4 regions of the Bradyrhizobium prioriisuperbiae genome follow, and region 2 is predicted to be linked to each of the others. Evidence: predicted binding sites of a transcription regulator. Region 2 holds the regulator's gene; each other region holds the start of a gene.
The links. Region 2 encodes PhoB, which activates phosphate uptake and scavenging genes when phosphate is short. Its sites were predicted from a motif close to TGTCATNNANCTGTCAT; they were not measured.
Positions count from the first base shown of each region.

Region 1: the regulator PhoB is predicted to act here: its motif matches at 1,659-1,675, upstream of RS897_RS29930 (esterase-like activity of phytase family protein).
Region 3: the regulator PhoB is predicted to act here: its motif matches at 2,037-2,053, upstream of RS897_RS11360 (putative 2-aminoethylphosphonate ABC transporter substrate-binding protein).
Region 4: the regulator PhoB is predicted to act here: its motif matches at 1,448-1,464, upstream of RS897_RS28450 (Orn/Lys/Arg family decarboxylase).

Region 1 is NZ_CP135921.1:6,318,548-6,322,096, forward strand. It holds gene RS897_RS29925 (hypothetical protein) at 1-162, shown strand, start outside; gene RS897_RS29930 (esterase-like activity of phytase family protein) at 238-1,590, opposite strand; gene RS897_RS29935 (substrate-binding domain-containing protein) at 1,711-2,502, opposite strand; gene RS897_RS29940 (Bug family tripartite tricarboxylate transporter substrate binding protein) at 2,550-3,515, opposite strand.
Region 2 is NZ_CP135921.1:1,492,054-1,495,602, reverse strand. It holds gene pstA (phosphate ABC transporter permease PstA) at 1-374, shown strand, start outside; gene pstB (phosphate ABC transporter ATP-binding protein PstB) at 371-1,186, shown strand; gene phoU (phosphate signaling complex protein PhoU) at 1,212-1,925, shown strand; gene phoB (phosphate regulon transcriptional regulator PhoB) at 1,940-2,641, shown strand; gene RS897_RS06980 (GcrA family cell cycle regulator) at 2,742-3,251, opposite strand.
Region 3 is NZ_CP135921.1:2,413,786-2,417,334, forward strand. It holds gene RS897_RS11350 (malonate--CoA ligase) at 1-877, opposite strand, end outside; gene RS897_RS11355 (LysR family transcriptional regulator) at 1,098-1,994, shown strand; gene RS897_RS11360 (putative 2-aminoethylphosphonate ABC transporter substrate-binding protein) at 2,104-3,123, shown strand; gene RS897_RS11365 (putative 2-aminoethylphosphonate ABC transporter ATP-binding protein) at 3,199-3,549, shown strand, end outside.
Region 4 is NZ_CP135921.1:5,994,951-5,998,499, forward strand. It holds gene RS897_RS28445 (MFS transporter) at 77-1,387, shown strand; gene RS897_RS28450 (Orn/Lys/Arg family decarboxylase) at 1,513-3,549, shown strand, end outside.

The DNA of each region.
Region 1 (3,549 bases), 4.3 Mb from region 2:
TCCTCGGATACGCGCAATGCCTACCGGCAGGCGATCGACGAGTCCCTGGCGCACTGTGCACCGCTGTCGTTCAGTCAGGGATTCGGCGGCGCGATCGCCGGCCGGCCGATCCTGATCCGCTATGTCGATAACCGGACACTGGGGCGCCCGGCGCAGCCTTGAGAATTTTAAATCGGCTCCGAACGAAAAAGTCCCCAGGGATATCCCCGGGGACTTTCAAGCATCAGCAAGCAAAACTTACTTCGCCTTGAGCAGATCGCCGACCTCAAGCAGCATCATCTCGTTGTCGTCGGCCTTGTTGGGCTCACGGCTCGAGGAGAACGGCAGGTTGTTGTCGTTACCGACCACGATATGCGTCGCATCGACAACGTCGACATTCTCGATGGTGAAGAATGGGAAGGTCAGCACGCCGTTGGTCAGCGGCTTCCTGGCCTTCTTGTCCGGGTCCTGAATCTTCATCAGGTCGATGTAGCCGATCTTGCGCACCGGCTGGCCGGCATTGGCATCGGTCAGCTCGATCTTGTAGACGCGCTTGAACTTGGCGAGATCGCCGAAGCAATCCGGTCCACGCACGCCGGCGGCGCAAGCCTTGTCCGCCGTGCCTTCGCCGTTGTCGCGCTCGATCACGAGGCCGGTGGTGCCGTCGATCATGTTGAAGTCGCCGATCGCATTGCCGTTGGCCTCGAAGCGGTAGTACCAGAACCGCCCGGTGAATTTCTGCGCAGCGACATCGAACTCGAGGATGCGGGACGCCTCGTTGCCGTCGAGCCGTTCCCAGTCTTTCTTCTCGGCATCCCAGAGCGGGCCTTCCAGCAGGCCGTAGAGGAACTTGCCATCCTTGCTGGCGGCAAAGCCTTCAAAGCCCTTGGAGCGGCGCAGGTTGACGTTGGTGTAGGTGGCGCCTGGCGCGCCAGGCGAGGCGGCGGCATAGTTGTCAGGCGAGCGCACCGGCTTGCCGTCGGCCGTGGTCTCGAACACCGCCTGCACCTTGCCGGTCATGTCGGCTTTGATGATGTAGGGACCGAACTCGTCGCCGATCCACAGTGTGTCGCCGATGATCTGGAAGCCTTCGGTGTCGAAGTCTGAACCGGTCAGATAGCGCTTATCGGTGCCCTCATGGACGATGCGGAACGGCACCTTCTTGTCGGGATCGTGCAGGAACACGGTGCCGAGGTTCTTCCAGTCACCGTTGGCCCAGTCGATGGTCCAGTGATTGAGATACAGCATCGAGTCCGGCGAGTTGGCCTTGGCGCCCATGCCGTTGTCGGTGATGATCCAGAACGAGCCGTCCGGCATCACCTTGATGCCCGAATGGCCCTGGATCGGCTGTCCCTTGAAGGGCAGCTTCACCCCGGTGTCACGCTCGTAGGACTTGCCCATCACGGTGCCGAGGTCGTCGACGCGCTTGCCGGTGGTGTATTTGCCCGATGTCTTCAGATCGACCGGCGCATCGGCCGGGGCCGCGACGAAGGTTTCCGCCGGCAGCACGGCGTGGCCGGCGAGCTTGGCGGGAAACTCCTGTTGTGCGAACGCGGGAAAGATGTGGACGAGACAGACGGCAGTGCTCGTCAGCAGTAGCTTGCGGATCATGGAGGCCCCAATTGGTGGTGAAACCGGGCCTTTGTGGACAGCGACCGTGACGGTGCGGCTACCCGAATATGACAGACAGATGAAACGCAGCCGTCATCCCGTGGCATGGGGCCGCGGTCGCTATTTCTCTGGTGCGACGAACGGATCGAGCCCCGTCTTCTTCAGCACCGGGGCCGCCTGGGGCGAGGCGAGGAAGGCAATCAGCGCTTTGCCGGCTGCGGGTTCCTTCGCCGCGGCTGCGATGCCGGCGGAAAAGATCGTGATCTTCTGCACAGCTCCCGGCAGCGGGCCGACCAGGTCGATGCCGGGCACAGGCAGGAGTTCGCTGATTTGCTGGAAACCCAGTTCGCTGTCGCCCCGGGCGACGCCTGCGGCCACCGGTTCAGCCGGAATCATCTTCGCCTTGCCCTTCATCTGCTCGACGATGCCAAGTTTCTCAAACAGTTCGCCACCGACATAGACGCCACTGGCGCTGTCGGAGTAGGCGACCGACTTGGCGTTGAGCAGCGTCTGCTTCAGCGCATCCTGCGTGCTGATGTCCGGCTTCGGCGCGCCCGTTTTCACCACCATGCCGATGGGGGAACGCACGAGATCCACGCGACTGCCTTCCATCGCTTTGCCCTGTTCGATCATCTTGCCGAGCGCGTCACCGACCATGATCAGCACGTCGGCAGCTTCGCCGCGAGCAAGCCGCACGGGAATCGCATTTTCCGTGGTGCCCATCGAGGGGCCATAGGCGGTGACGACGGTATTTCCGGTCGCCTTTTCGAACTGCGGCACCAGCTCCTTGTAGGCAGCGGAGAGGCCCCCGGAGATCATCACCTTGACCTCGGCTGCGTGGGCCACGCCCTGAAGCAACGCGACGGCGAGGGCGGCGCAGGCAAGATTCGCTGCAATGGTTTTGACTTTCATGGGGTGTTCTCCCGTTCTTGCTATTGGTTGATAGGTCAGGGCGGCGGTCAGTTGATCTTGATGTCGGCGGCCTTGACCACATCGGCCCATAGTTTTTTCTCCGCTGCCATGCGTGCGCTCACCTCTTCGGGTGTCGAAGGCACCGGCGTGATCAGCTGCGTGCGCAGCTTTTCGATCACTTCGGGCTTGCGCAGCGCGTCGCCGACCTCGGCGTTGATCCTGGCAATGATCGCCGGCGGTGTGCCGGCCGGCGCAATCAGCGCGTTCCAGGCATCCGATTCCACGTCGATACCGCTTTCCGTCAGCGTCGGAATGTCCGGCAGGAATGGCGAGCGTTTGGCGGTCGTCACCGCCAGGATTTTGACTGCGCCCGACGCGAGCTGCGGTGTCACCGCGATGGCGGGCAGGCAGGCGGCCTGCACATCGCTGCGGATCACGGCAGTGACAGCCTGCGGCGAGCCGCCGAACGGGATATGGACCATTTTGCCCCCGCCGGCCTTCAGTCCGATCGCTTCCATGCAGAGTTGCGACAGAGAGCCGGCGCCGATCGAGCCGTAACTGATCTTGCCGGCATCACTCTTCAGCAGCGCCACGAAATCCCTGACCGTGCCGACACCGAGGCCCGATGGCACCACCAGCACGCTCGGCAGGGCGGTCAGCATGGTGATCGGCGCGAGATCCTTGGCCGGATCGTAGGGCAGTTTCGAAAACAGCAGGGTGTTGATCGCGAGCGGTCCGCCCAGGCTGATACCGATCGTCGCACCGTCCGGCTCGGATTTGGCGACATAGTCCGTTCCGGTGTTGCCGGAGGCGCCGGGCTTGTTTTCGATGATGAAGCTCGTCCCCGGATGGCGTGCCTGCAGGTCCTCGGCGATCACCCGGCCGACCATGTCGGGCGTCGATCCCGGCGCGAACGGCACCACGATCTTTACCGGTTTGGTCGGCCAGTCCTGCGCCGCCAGCGGCGCCGGGGCCAGCAGCAGGGCAAGGACAGCAGTCGTGGATATTTTCATGAGATCAACCAATCAATTTCGTTCAGCGAGAAAA
Region 2 (3,549 bases):
CCGCGGCGTCGATCGGACTGCCGCGGTCACTGATGATCCAGAAGATCGCCTACCGCGCCGCGCGATCGGGGATCATCACAGGTATCCTGCTCGCAGTCGCCCGCGTTAGCGGCGAGACGGCGCCGCTGCTGTTCACCGCGCTCAACCACCAGTTCCTCAGCACCGTGCCGTTCAGCCTGCTCGGTCACGACTTCTCCGTCATCAACCTCAATGCACCGACGCCGAGTCTTCCGGTCGTTATCTTCCAGTTCGCGCTCAGCCCCTACGCGGACTGGCAGAAGCTGGCCTGGACCGGCGCGCTCATCATCACGCTTTCTGTGCTTGTACTCAGTATTTCGGCGCGCGCGCTTGCCGGGACAAGGAAATCGACATGAATTTGGCCACAGCGACCCCCTCGTCGGCGAGTCCTCCGTCGCTCGACACCGCTTCTCTCAAGGACAAGATCGCGATCCGCGATCTCGACTTCTTCTATGGCGAGGCCAAGGCGTTGAAGAGCGTCACCATGTCGCTTTATGCGAACAAGGTGACCGCGTTCATCGGACCGTCGGGCTGCGGCAAGTCCACCCTGCTGCGCGTCCTCAATCGGATGTATGACCTTTATCCGAACCAGCGCGCCGGCGGCCAGGTCACGTTCGACGGATCCAACATCCTGGAGCCGGGGCTGGACCTCAATTTGCTGCGGGCGCGGATCGGCATGGTCTTCCAGAAGCCGACCCCGTTCCCCATGTCTATCTACGAGAATGTCGCTTTCGGGATCCGGCTGTACGAAAAGCTGTCGAAGAGCGAACTCGACAACCGGGTCGAGCAGTCCCTGCGCCGGGCGGCGCTGTGGGACGAGGTCAAGAACAAGCTGAACGATAACGGCCTCAGCCTCTCGGGCGGCCAGCAGCAGCGGCTCTGCATCGCGCGCACCGTCGCGGTGCGGCCGGAGGTGATCCTGTTCGACGAGCCATGCTCGGCGCTTGACCCGATCTCGACCGCCAAGATCGAGGAACTGATCGACGAACTGAAGGACGATTATACGATCGTGATCGTGACCCACAACATGCAGCAGGCGGCGCGTGTCTCCGATTTCACGGCCTTCATGTATCTGGGCGAGTTGATCGAATTCGGTCCGACGACCAAGATTTTCACCACCCCGTCGGACCGCCGGACACAGGACTACATCACCGGCCGGTTCGGCTGAGGCGCGATAGGCGCGGGAGAACATGATGGCCTTCGAACATACAGCCAAAGCCTTCGACCAGGACTTGCAGGAACTGACCCGGCTGGTCGCCGAAATGGGCGGCCTCGCCGAGCGGCAGATCGTCGAGTCGGTCGATGCGTTGATCCGCCGCGATATTGCGCTGGGCCAGCGGGTCGTCGCGGCCGATGCCGAGCTCGACAAGCTGCAGCGCGGCATCGAGGAGCGTGCCGTTCTCACCATCGCCCGGCGTCAGCCGATGGCCGTGGACTTGCGCGAGATCGTCGGCGCGATGCGCGTGACCACCGATCTCGAGCGGATCGGCGACCTCGCCAAGAACATCGGCAAGCGTGTCAGCGCGCTGGACAATGATTTCCATCCGCTGAAGCTGATCCGCGGCCTCGAGCACATGGCCAACCTGGTGCAGTCGCAGATCAAGTCGGTGCTGGACGCCTACGCCGCCCACGATCTGCCGGCTGCGATGGCGGTCTGGAAGGGCGACGAAGAGGTCGACGCGATCTGCACGTCGCTGTTTCGCGAACTGCTCACCTACATGATGGAAGATCCCCGCAACATCAGCTTCTGCATCCATTTGATGTTCTGCGCGAAGAACATCGAGCGGATGGGCGATCACGCCACCAACATCGCCGAAACGGTGTTTTATATGGTCGAAGGCCAGCAGATGCAGGATCAGCGCCCGAAGGGCGATATGACTGCATTCGCCACCGCCTCCGGCAACTGAACTAAGGAAAAGACATGGGCGCCCGCATTCTGGTTGTCGAAGACGAAGAAGCGTTGACCACGCTGCTGCGTTACAATCTCGATGCCGAAGGTTACGACGTTGAGACAGTCGCCCGCGGCGACGAAGCCGATACCCGGCTGAAGGAGCGAATTCCCGATCTGATCGTGCTGGATTGGATGCTGCCGGGTCTGTCCGGCATCGAGCTCTGCCGCCGGCTGCGCACCCGTCCCGAGACCAAGCAACTGCCGATCATCATGCTGACCGCGCGCGGCGAGGAAAGCGAACGGGTGAGGGGGCTTGCGACCGGCGCCGACGACTACATTGTCAAGCCGTTCTCGGTTCCGGAGCTTCTGGCACGGGTGAAGGGCCTGCTGCGCCGCGCGAGTCCCGAGCGTCTGGCCACGGTGCTGACCTACGGCGATATCGAACTCGATCGCGACAAGCGTCGTGTCGCCCGCTCCGGCCAGCCGATCGATCTCGGTCCGACCGAGTATCGCCTGCTCGAGTTTTTCCTGGAGCATCCGGGACGTGTCTTCAGCCGCGAGCAGTTGCTCGACGGCGTCTGGGGCCGCGATATCTATATCGACGAGCGAACCGTCGACGTGCACATCGGTCGGCTGCGCAAGCTCTTGAACTTCGGCCGCGACCAGGATCCGATCCGCACCGTACGCGGCGCGGGTTATGCACTCGACGACCGCTTCGCCAAAGTCGACTGACGCAGGTCTTCGCCAGCTCAAACAAAAAACGCCTCATCGATGATGAGGCGTTTTTTTTGTTTCTCCAGGTATCCGCCGCTGCGTGCGGCGACTTGCCGAACTACTTGCCCGACGGACGGCGGTCACGGCGGCGATCGCTCGCCGGCTGATACGCGACACGCGAGTGATGCGCGCAATAGGGCAGGCCGCCCAGCGCCTTGCCGCCGCAGAAAAAGAAATCACTGCTGCCGGGATCGCCCACCGGCCAGTGGCAGGTCGCTTCCGTCAGTTCCAGCAGCGACAGCCGCTGGCTCATCGGAACCACGTTGTCGTAGGCCACCGGATCCGGCTCGGCCTCCACCTCGAACGCATGCGCAAGCGCGGTATTGCCGCGCGACATCGGCCGCGCGATCCGCATCATATGCTGGGCCGGCCGCGCCTTGCGCTGACGCGGGGCAGCCGAGGACGGACTCTTGGCGCGGCCCGACAGGCCGAGCCTGTGGACCTTTCCGATCACCGCATTCCGGGTGATATTGCCGAGTTCCGCGGCGATCTGGCTGGCCGAAAGACCCGCCTCCCAGAGTTTTTTCAACTGTTCTACGCGATCGTCGGTCCAACCCATTACCGTCATCGCACCATTCCCTTCGTGTCGCGCCTTTCGACCGCGAGGCCGTCGGCGACGTCTGTGTCTCAAAAATCCCTGCCGGCAGAATCCCTTAGCCCTCGCCGGATGCGCCTGTCGCAACCGGGCGTCTACGCTGTTACCGAGACCGTTAAGGATCAGATCTGCCGCACGAGATGTCGTATCCGACCATCCCGAAGCTACAATATGCCGTGACTCACGCGCAAGAGTCGGGCATCACAAGTCCACATGTTCTGCAATAGAAATTTGATAAACGGCTTTTTCTGCGGCTTTTCAGTACCATTGC
Region 3 (3,549 bases), 920 kb from region 2:
CGGTTTTTGCGGACCATTCGCGATGGGTGTCGGCGAGCAGCGGCGCCGAGCCGGAGATGAACAGCCGCATGTTCTTGGTCGCATCGCGCGTCAACCGCGGGCTTTGCAGCAGCCGCGTATAGAAGGTCGGCACGCCCATCATCACCGTTGCTCGCGTCATCAGGTCGATTACCTGGTTGGGATCGAACTTGCTGAGGAAGATCATCGAGGCGCGCGCGAACAATGTCACGTTGCTCGCTACGAACAAGCCGTGGGTGTGGTAGATCGGCAGAGCGTGGATCAGCACGTCCTTGTCGGTGAAGCGCCAGAAGTTCACCAGGGTTTGCGAATTCGACACCAGATTGTCATGGCTGAGCATCGCGCCCTTGGAGCGGCCGGTGGTGCCGGAGGTGTAGAGAATGGCGGCGAGATCGTCGCCGGCGCGCGCCACAGTAGCGAATTCGGGTTGGCGGCCCGCCGCGCCGTCGGCGATGCTGCCATGGCCGGCCGGATCAAGCGTATCGACCTTGGCGCCGATGCCATCGGCGAGAGTGGTGATGCCGTCGACCTTGGCCGGGTCGCAGACGATCAGCGATGGCTCGGCGTCACCGACGAAATACGCAATCTCATTCAGGGTGTAGGCCGTGTTGAGCGGCAGGAACACCGCACCGGAGCGCACCGTGGCGAGATACAGCACCAGTGCCTGGACCGACTTCTCCACCTGCACCGCGACCCGGTCGCCAGGCTTGACGCCGCGCGAGATCAGGTAATTCGCGGTACGGCCGGACCGCTCGATCAGGTCGCCATAGCTGATGCGCCCTCCGTCGGCGGTTTCAATCGCCAGGCGGCTCAAATCCCTGACATCGTCGAACAGGCGCGAAAACAGGTTTGCATTCATGGCGGCCGAAAGCTCTGGTTGATGGTGTCCGATGGCGTGGACGGAGTGTTCGATTTTTATTCGCGCATTTGGCCAGCAAGATCAAGTTGGTGGGTGCGGTGCGGATAAGCCGCATCGCGGCCCTGCGGCGCGCGCCTTTCCGTATGCCGGCGTCATTGGTTGTGCCGATGTCATGCGGAGCATATGACATCGGTTCCAATGCTGCCCCGGAGTGTTGTGCATGGCGTCTGCAACGATTGCTCAGATGAGAGCCGTGGAGGCCCTTGCCCGGACCGGCAGGTTTTCGCGTGCGGCGGAAGATCTGGGCGTTAGCCAGCCCACGGTATCGACCCAAATTCAGGCATTCGAGGAGCTCTGCCGAACCCGGATCTTCGTCCGCGACGGGCATACCATCCGCCTGGCGCCCGGCGCGAGCGAGATGATCGCAAAAATCCGGGTGGCCTTGAAATGCATCGATGAGGTGGATCGGAGCATCACCGACACGTCTGCCTTGAAAGGCGGGCTGCTTTCGGTCGGTTTCAGTGCGCACCGCTTGATCATGCCGACCTTGACCGCCTTTGTTCGCAAATATCCGACCCTGCATCTGCAGACGCGCGGGGGACCGTCGCTGGAACTCACGGCCTCGGTGCTGCGGGGTGAACTCGATGTCGCCTCGGTGTCGCAAGCGGCTCCGGACCATCGTTTCGCCTCGGTCAAGCTGCGCAGCTCCCGCGTTGCCATCTATGGCGCCAAAGGGCACCGGCTGTTGAAGAAGGGCCGGTTGAAGCTGTCCGATCTCGACGGCCAGGACATGGTGCTTTGGAACAGCGCGTCGGGAACGCGCGTGGTTCTTGAGGAAGCGGCCAGCAAACAAGGGGTTCGCTTGAAGCCGGTTCTGGAGGTGGCGACGCTGGATGTCGCCTATGCGGCCGCGGCCGCTGGTGTCGGGCTTGCGATATCGATCGAAGGCGAAGTGCGTTCCGACGAGTATATCGACGTCGCGCCCGTCGTCGGGCCCGAGCTTGCCATCGGACATTATCTGATCACGTTGCCCGATTGCCGTGAGCACGCCGCGGTGAGTGCGTTTTTTGACATCGCCATGGAGCAGGGATCGGCTGAGGGCGGCGCGATGCCCTGACGGGGGCTATGTATTCATAGGTGGAATCTATAATTTAGCCATTTTCATTTGATTGTCATATAATTGGCCTAGCTCTTGCAGACGTGTTTGAGGTCGGAGGGCATAGCAAATGAAGAGATACGGCTTTGGTCTTGTGTTGATCGCCGCTGCGATCGCCGGCAGTCCGGTCAGGGCCGACACGACGCTCACGGTCTACACCGCGTTCGAGGCGCAGGATCTGCAGCGCTACAAGGAGACGTTCGAGCGGGCCAATCCCGGCATCAAGCTGAACTGGGTGCGCGATTCCACTGGCGTGGTCACCGCCAAGCTGCTGGCGGAAAAAGATAACCCGCGCGCCGACGTGGTGTGGGGGCTGGCCGCGAGCTCGCTGCTTCTGCTGAAAAGCGAAGCCATGCTCGAGGCCTATGCGCCGAAAAAATCCGAGCGCCTCGAGGCGCGCTTCCGTGACAAATCCAATCCGCCGAGCTGGGTCGGCCTTGATGCCTGGGCTGCGGCGTTGTGCGTCAACACCGTCGAGCTGAAGAAGTCGGGTGCGCCGATGCCGAAAAGTTGGGCCGATCTGACCAAGCCGGCCTACAAGGGCAAGGTGACGATGCCTAATCCCGCGTCGTCCGGCACCGGCTTCCTCGACGTCACCGCCTGGCTGCAGATGTTCGGCGAGGAGAAGGGCTGGGCCTATATGGATGCCCTGCACCAGAACATTGCCGCATATTCCCACTCCGGTTCGAAGCCCTGCAAGGACGCCGCGCGCGGCGAAGCCGTGATCGGTATCTCGTTCGATTTTCGGGGCGCCAAGGAAAAGTCTGCCGGCGCACCGATCGAAGTCGTCGTTCCCGAGGAGGGCATTGGCTGGGAGGCGGAAGCGGCCGGCATCATCGCCGGTACCGACAATCTCGCCGCTGCCAAGGCGCTGCTCGACTTCACCGTCAGTGACGAAGCCATGGCGATGTACAATGTCGGCTACGGCATTGTCGCGGTTCCCGGCATTGCCAAGCCGGTCGAGAATTTTCCCGACAACGTCGCCGCCCGGATGATTCCCAACGACTTCGAATGGGCCGCGGCCAATCGCGAGCGCATCCTCCATGAGTGGAGCAAGCGCTATGACAACAAGAGCGAGCCGAAAGGCTAGCTCATCGGCATGTGCCCGCGCCGCGAGAGCGGCGCGCGGCGGTTTACCTTTCCCTCCAGAACCGCAGGTGTTTCGATGGACAAGTCGGTGAGCCCGCAGCCGCACGTGGCGATCGAGCACGTGACCAAGCGTTTCTCGAATTTTCTGGCGCTGAACGATGTTTCGCTCGACATCAGGAAGGGCGAGTTCATCTGCTTTCTCGGCCCGTCCGGCTGCGGCAAGACCACGCTGCTGCGGGCCATCGCCGGCCTCGACATCCAGTCGGAAGGCCGCATCTTCATGAATGGCAAGGACGTCTCCGGACTGCCGCCGTCGCAGCGCGATTTCGGCATCGTGTTCCAGTCCTATGCACTGTTTCCCAATCTGACGGTGGCGCACAATGTCGCCTACGGGCTGCAGGGGCGCGGCATGCCGCGCGCCGATATC
Region 4 (3,549 bases), 4.5 Mb from region 2:
TCTTGATGGACAGATGCGATTCCATGATGATGTCGATCCGGAACTGGGTCGGTCGGCGTCTGGAATCAATCCCACCATGGAAGAACCATCGCAGCATTGGTCGTCGCGGCTGCCATTCTATTATGGCTGGCTGATCGTCGGCATCGCCTTCGTGACCATGGCTGTCGGCGTCACAGCGCGGACGGCTTTTTCATTGCTGCTGCCGCCGCTGATCGACGAGTTCAAATGGGATCGCGGCGTGGCGGCGGGCGCTTTCTCGTTCGGGTTTCTGGTCTCCGCGGTGGTGAGCCCGGTGGTCGGCCGCGCCATGGATGCCCGTGGGCCGCGGTTCGTGATCCTGATCGGGGTTGTGCTGATGGCCTGCGGCCTGCTGCTCGCGCCCTGGGTGGCGTCGCCCTGGCATCTTTACGCCACGCTCGGTGTTGCCGTCGGCGGCGGCGCCAACATGATGACTTATACGGTGCATTCGCAATTCCTGCCGAACTGGTTCGTGCGCCGGCGCGGCCTTGCCATCAGCGTGGCATTCGCGGGCGCCGGTGTCGGCGCCATCGTGCTGCTGCCATGGCTGCAGCGGATCATTCTGACCGATGGCTGGCGAGCCTCGTGCGTGGCGATGGGGCTTGTCGTTGTGCTGGTGATCGCGCCGCTGACCCTGTTTGTTCGCAAAAGCCCGGCCGATGTCGGCCAGCGTCCGGACGGAGACACAGTGTCACCGGAGGCGGCGGCAACGCGCAGCGCCGCGGCGGTGGTGGATCCGGCGTGGGCTGCGACCGAGTGGACGCTCGCTCGTGCGTTACGCACTTCGCGGTTCTGGTGGATTACACTCGGCTATTTCCTGGCGCTGATCGCCTGGTACGCGGTGCAGGTGCACCAGACCAAGTATCTCATCGAGGTGGGCTTCTCGCCGGTGGTTGCCGCCTGGGCGCTTGGCGCCGTCGCCATCACTGCAATCCCCGGACAGATTCTGCTTGGCGCCTTGTCGGATCGCATCGGCCGGGAGTGGGTGTGGGCGGCGGGCTGCCTCGGGTTTGCCATGTCGTATGCGGCGCTGCTCGGGCTCGAGCAGGCGCAGTCGAATGTGCTGCTTTATACGATGGTGTTCACCCAGGGCTTCCTCGGCTACGCGCTGACATCGGTGATGGGGCCGATTGTCGCCGAAATCTTCGAGGGGCCGCACTTCGGCTCGATCTTCGGCACCATCACCATTGCACTGATCGGCGGCGGTGCCGTCGGGCCCTGGATGGCCGGCGTGATCCACGACGTGACCGGTAGCTACCGGCTTGCGTTTCTGCTGATCATCGGCTGCTGCCTCGTCTCTGCTGTTGCGATCTGGATGGCGGCTCCACGGGGAGTGCGGCTTGTGCCAGGGCGGGCAGGTCGCGCCTGATTCAGGCAAATGCGGGATGCGGCGGCTGCCGGAACATCGTCCACAAGGCAGGCCGGTTTCTGTCACATCACTGTCATCAAAGTCCTGAAAGGTCGCCGCCAACAGACGGGGTTGGTGACAGAAACATGAATTACTTTCAGCGCTTTACGTTCCTCTTTTCGGCTCCGGTGTTCGACGCCGATGATCTTGAAGGCCTGCGCCTTCAGCAGATCATGGCGGCGATCGAACAGATGGGGTTTCAGGTCGTCAAGGCGCGACGCACCGAGGATGCGGAAATCTCGGTTCAGACCGACGCCGCCATCGGCTGCATGGTGGTCGATTGGGGCAAGAAGGGACTGGAGGGCAAGACCGCGTCCCTGATCAACCTGATGCGGCGCCGCGGGCTGGAAATGCCGATCGTGCTGCTGGTGCGGCGCAAGCGGTTCGAGGATATCCCCGTCGAGGTGCTGGATTTCATCGACGGTTATATTTTCCTGGCCGAGGAGACCCCGGAATTCATCGCCAAGAATCTGGTCAGCCGGCTGAAGCAATATGCCGAGACATTGAAGACGCCGTTTTTCGGTGCCCTGACCGACTATGCCGAGGAGGGCAACCAGCTCTGGACCTGCCCGGGGCACAATGGCGGCATCTTCTACAGCCGCAGCCCGATCGGCCGCATCTTCATGGAGCATCTCGGCGAAGCGGTGTTCCGCGACGACCTCGACAATTCCGTGCTCGAGCTCGGCGACCTGCTGGTCCATGAAGGGCCGGCGCTGCAGGCGCAGAAGGAAGCCGCCGCCATCTTCGGCGCCGAGAAAACGTATTTCGTCCTCAATGGCACGTCAGCCTCCAACAAGATCGTGCTCTCCGCACTCGTGGCCGAAGGCGATCTCGTGCTGTTCGACCGCAACAACCACAAGGCCGCCCATCACGGTGCGTTACTGCTCGGCGGCGGCACGCCAGTGTATCTGCCGACAGAGCGTAATGCCTTCGGGTTGATCGGGCCGATCACGCCCGATGCGTTCGACGAGACCCGCATTCGCGAGGCGATCAAGGCCAATCCGCTGGTCAAGGATCCCGAGGCCTGGAAACGCGAACGCCCGTTCCGTGTCGCCGTCATCGAGCAGTGCACCTACGACGGCACCATCTATAATGCCCAGAGCATCCTGGAGCGGATCGGGCATCTCTGCGACTACATCCTGTTCGACGAAGCCTGGGCCGGCTTCATGAAATTCCACCCGATCTATGCCGAACGCTTCGCCATGGGATTGCGTGGTCTCAGCGAAAATTCGCCCGGCATCATTGCCACCCAGTCGACCCACAAGCAGCTCGCGAGTTTTTCGCAGGCCTCCCAGATTCATATCAAGGATCGTCATATCAAGGGGCAGCGCCGGCGCGTCGAGCATCGGCGGTTCAACGAGAGTTTCCTGCAGCACGCCTCGACCTCGCCATTCTATCCGCTGTTCGCATCGCTGGATGTCGGCGCACAGATGATGAAGGGGCGTTCGGGCGAAGTGCTGTGGGATGACACCATCCGGCTCGGCATTGAGCTGCGCAAGAAACTGCGCGCGATCCGCCGCGAATTCGACGAGAAGGAAGCCGATCCCGCCCGCCGCTGGTTCTTCGATCCCTTCGTGCCCGATCGGGTCGCGCTTCCCGACGTGGCGCGGGAAGGTGGCGCTCACAACGTGCCGTGGGAGAGTCTGTCGACCGACCAGCTTGCCAGCAACGCGCGCTTCTGGGAGTTTCTGCCGGATGAAAAATGGCACGGCTTCGGACGGCTGGCACCGGGTCTCGCCATCACCGATCCCAACAAGCTGACCTTGCTGACGCCCGGGCTGGACCGGACCACGGGGGAATATGAACAGCACGGCATTCCCGCGCCGGTGGTCGCGCAGTATCTGCGCGAAAATCGCGTGGTGTGCGAAAAGAACGATCTCAACTCGCTGCTGTTCCTGCTCACGCCGGGCGTCGAATCCAGCAAGGCCGGTACGCTGGTGAGTTCGCTGGTGGCGTTCAAGCGGCAGCACGACGCCAATGCATTGCTCGAAGATGTGATGCCCGAGTTCGTCCGGCGCCGGCCTGCGCGCTATCGTGGCGTCCGGTTGCGCGATCTCTGTGCGGACATGCATGATTTCTATAGCTCGGCGAATGTCAGCGAGCTGCAGCAGGCGCAATTCCGC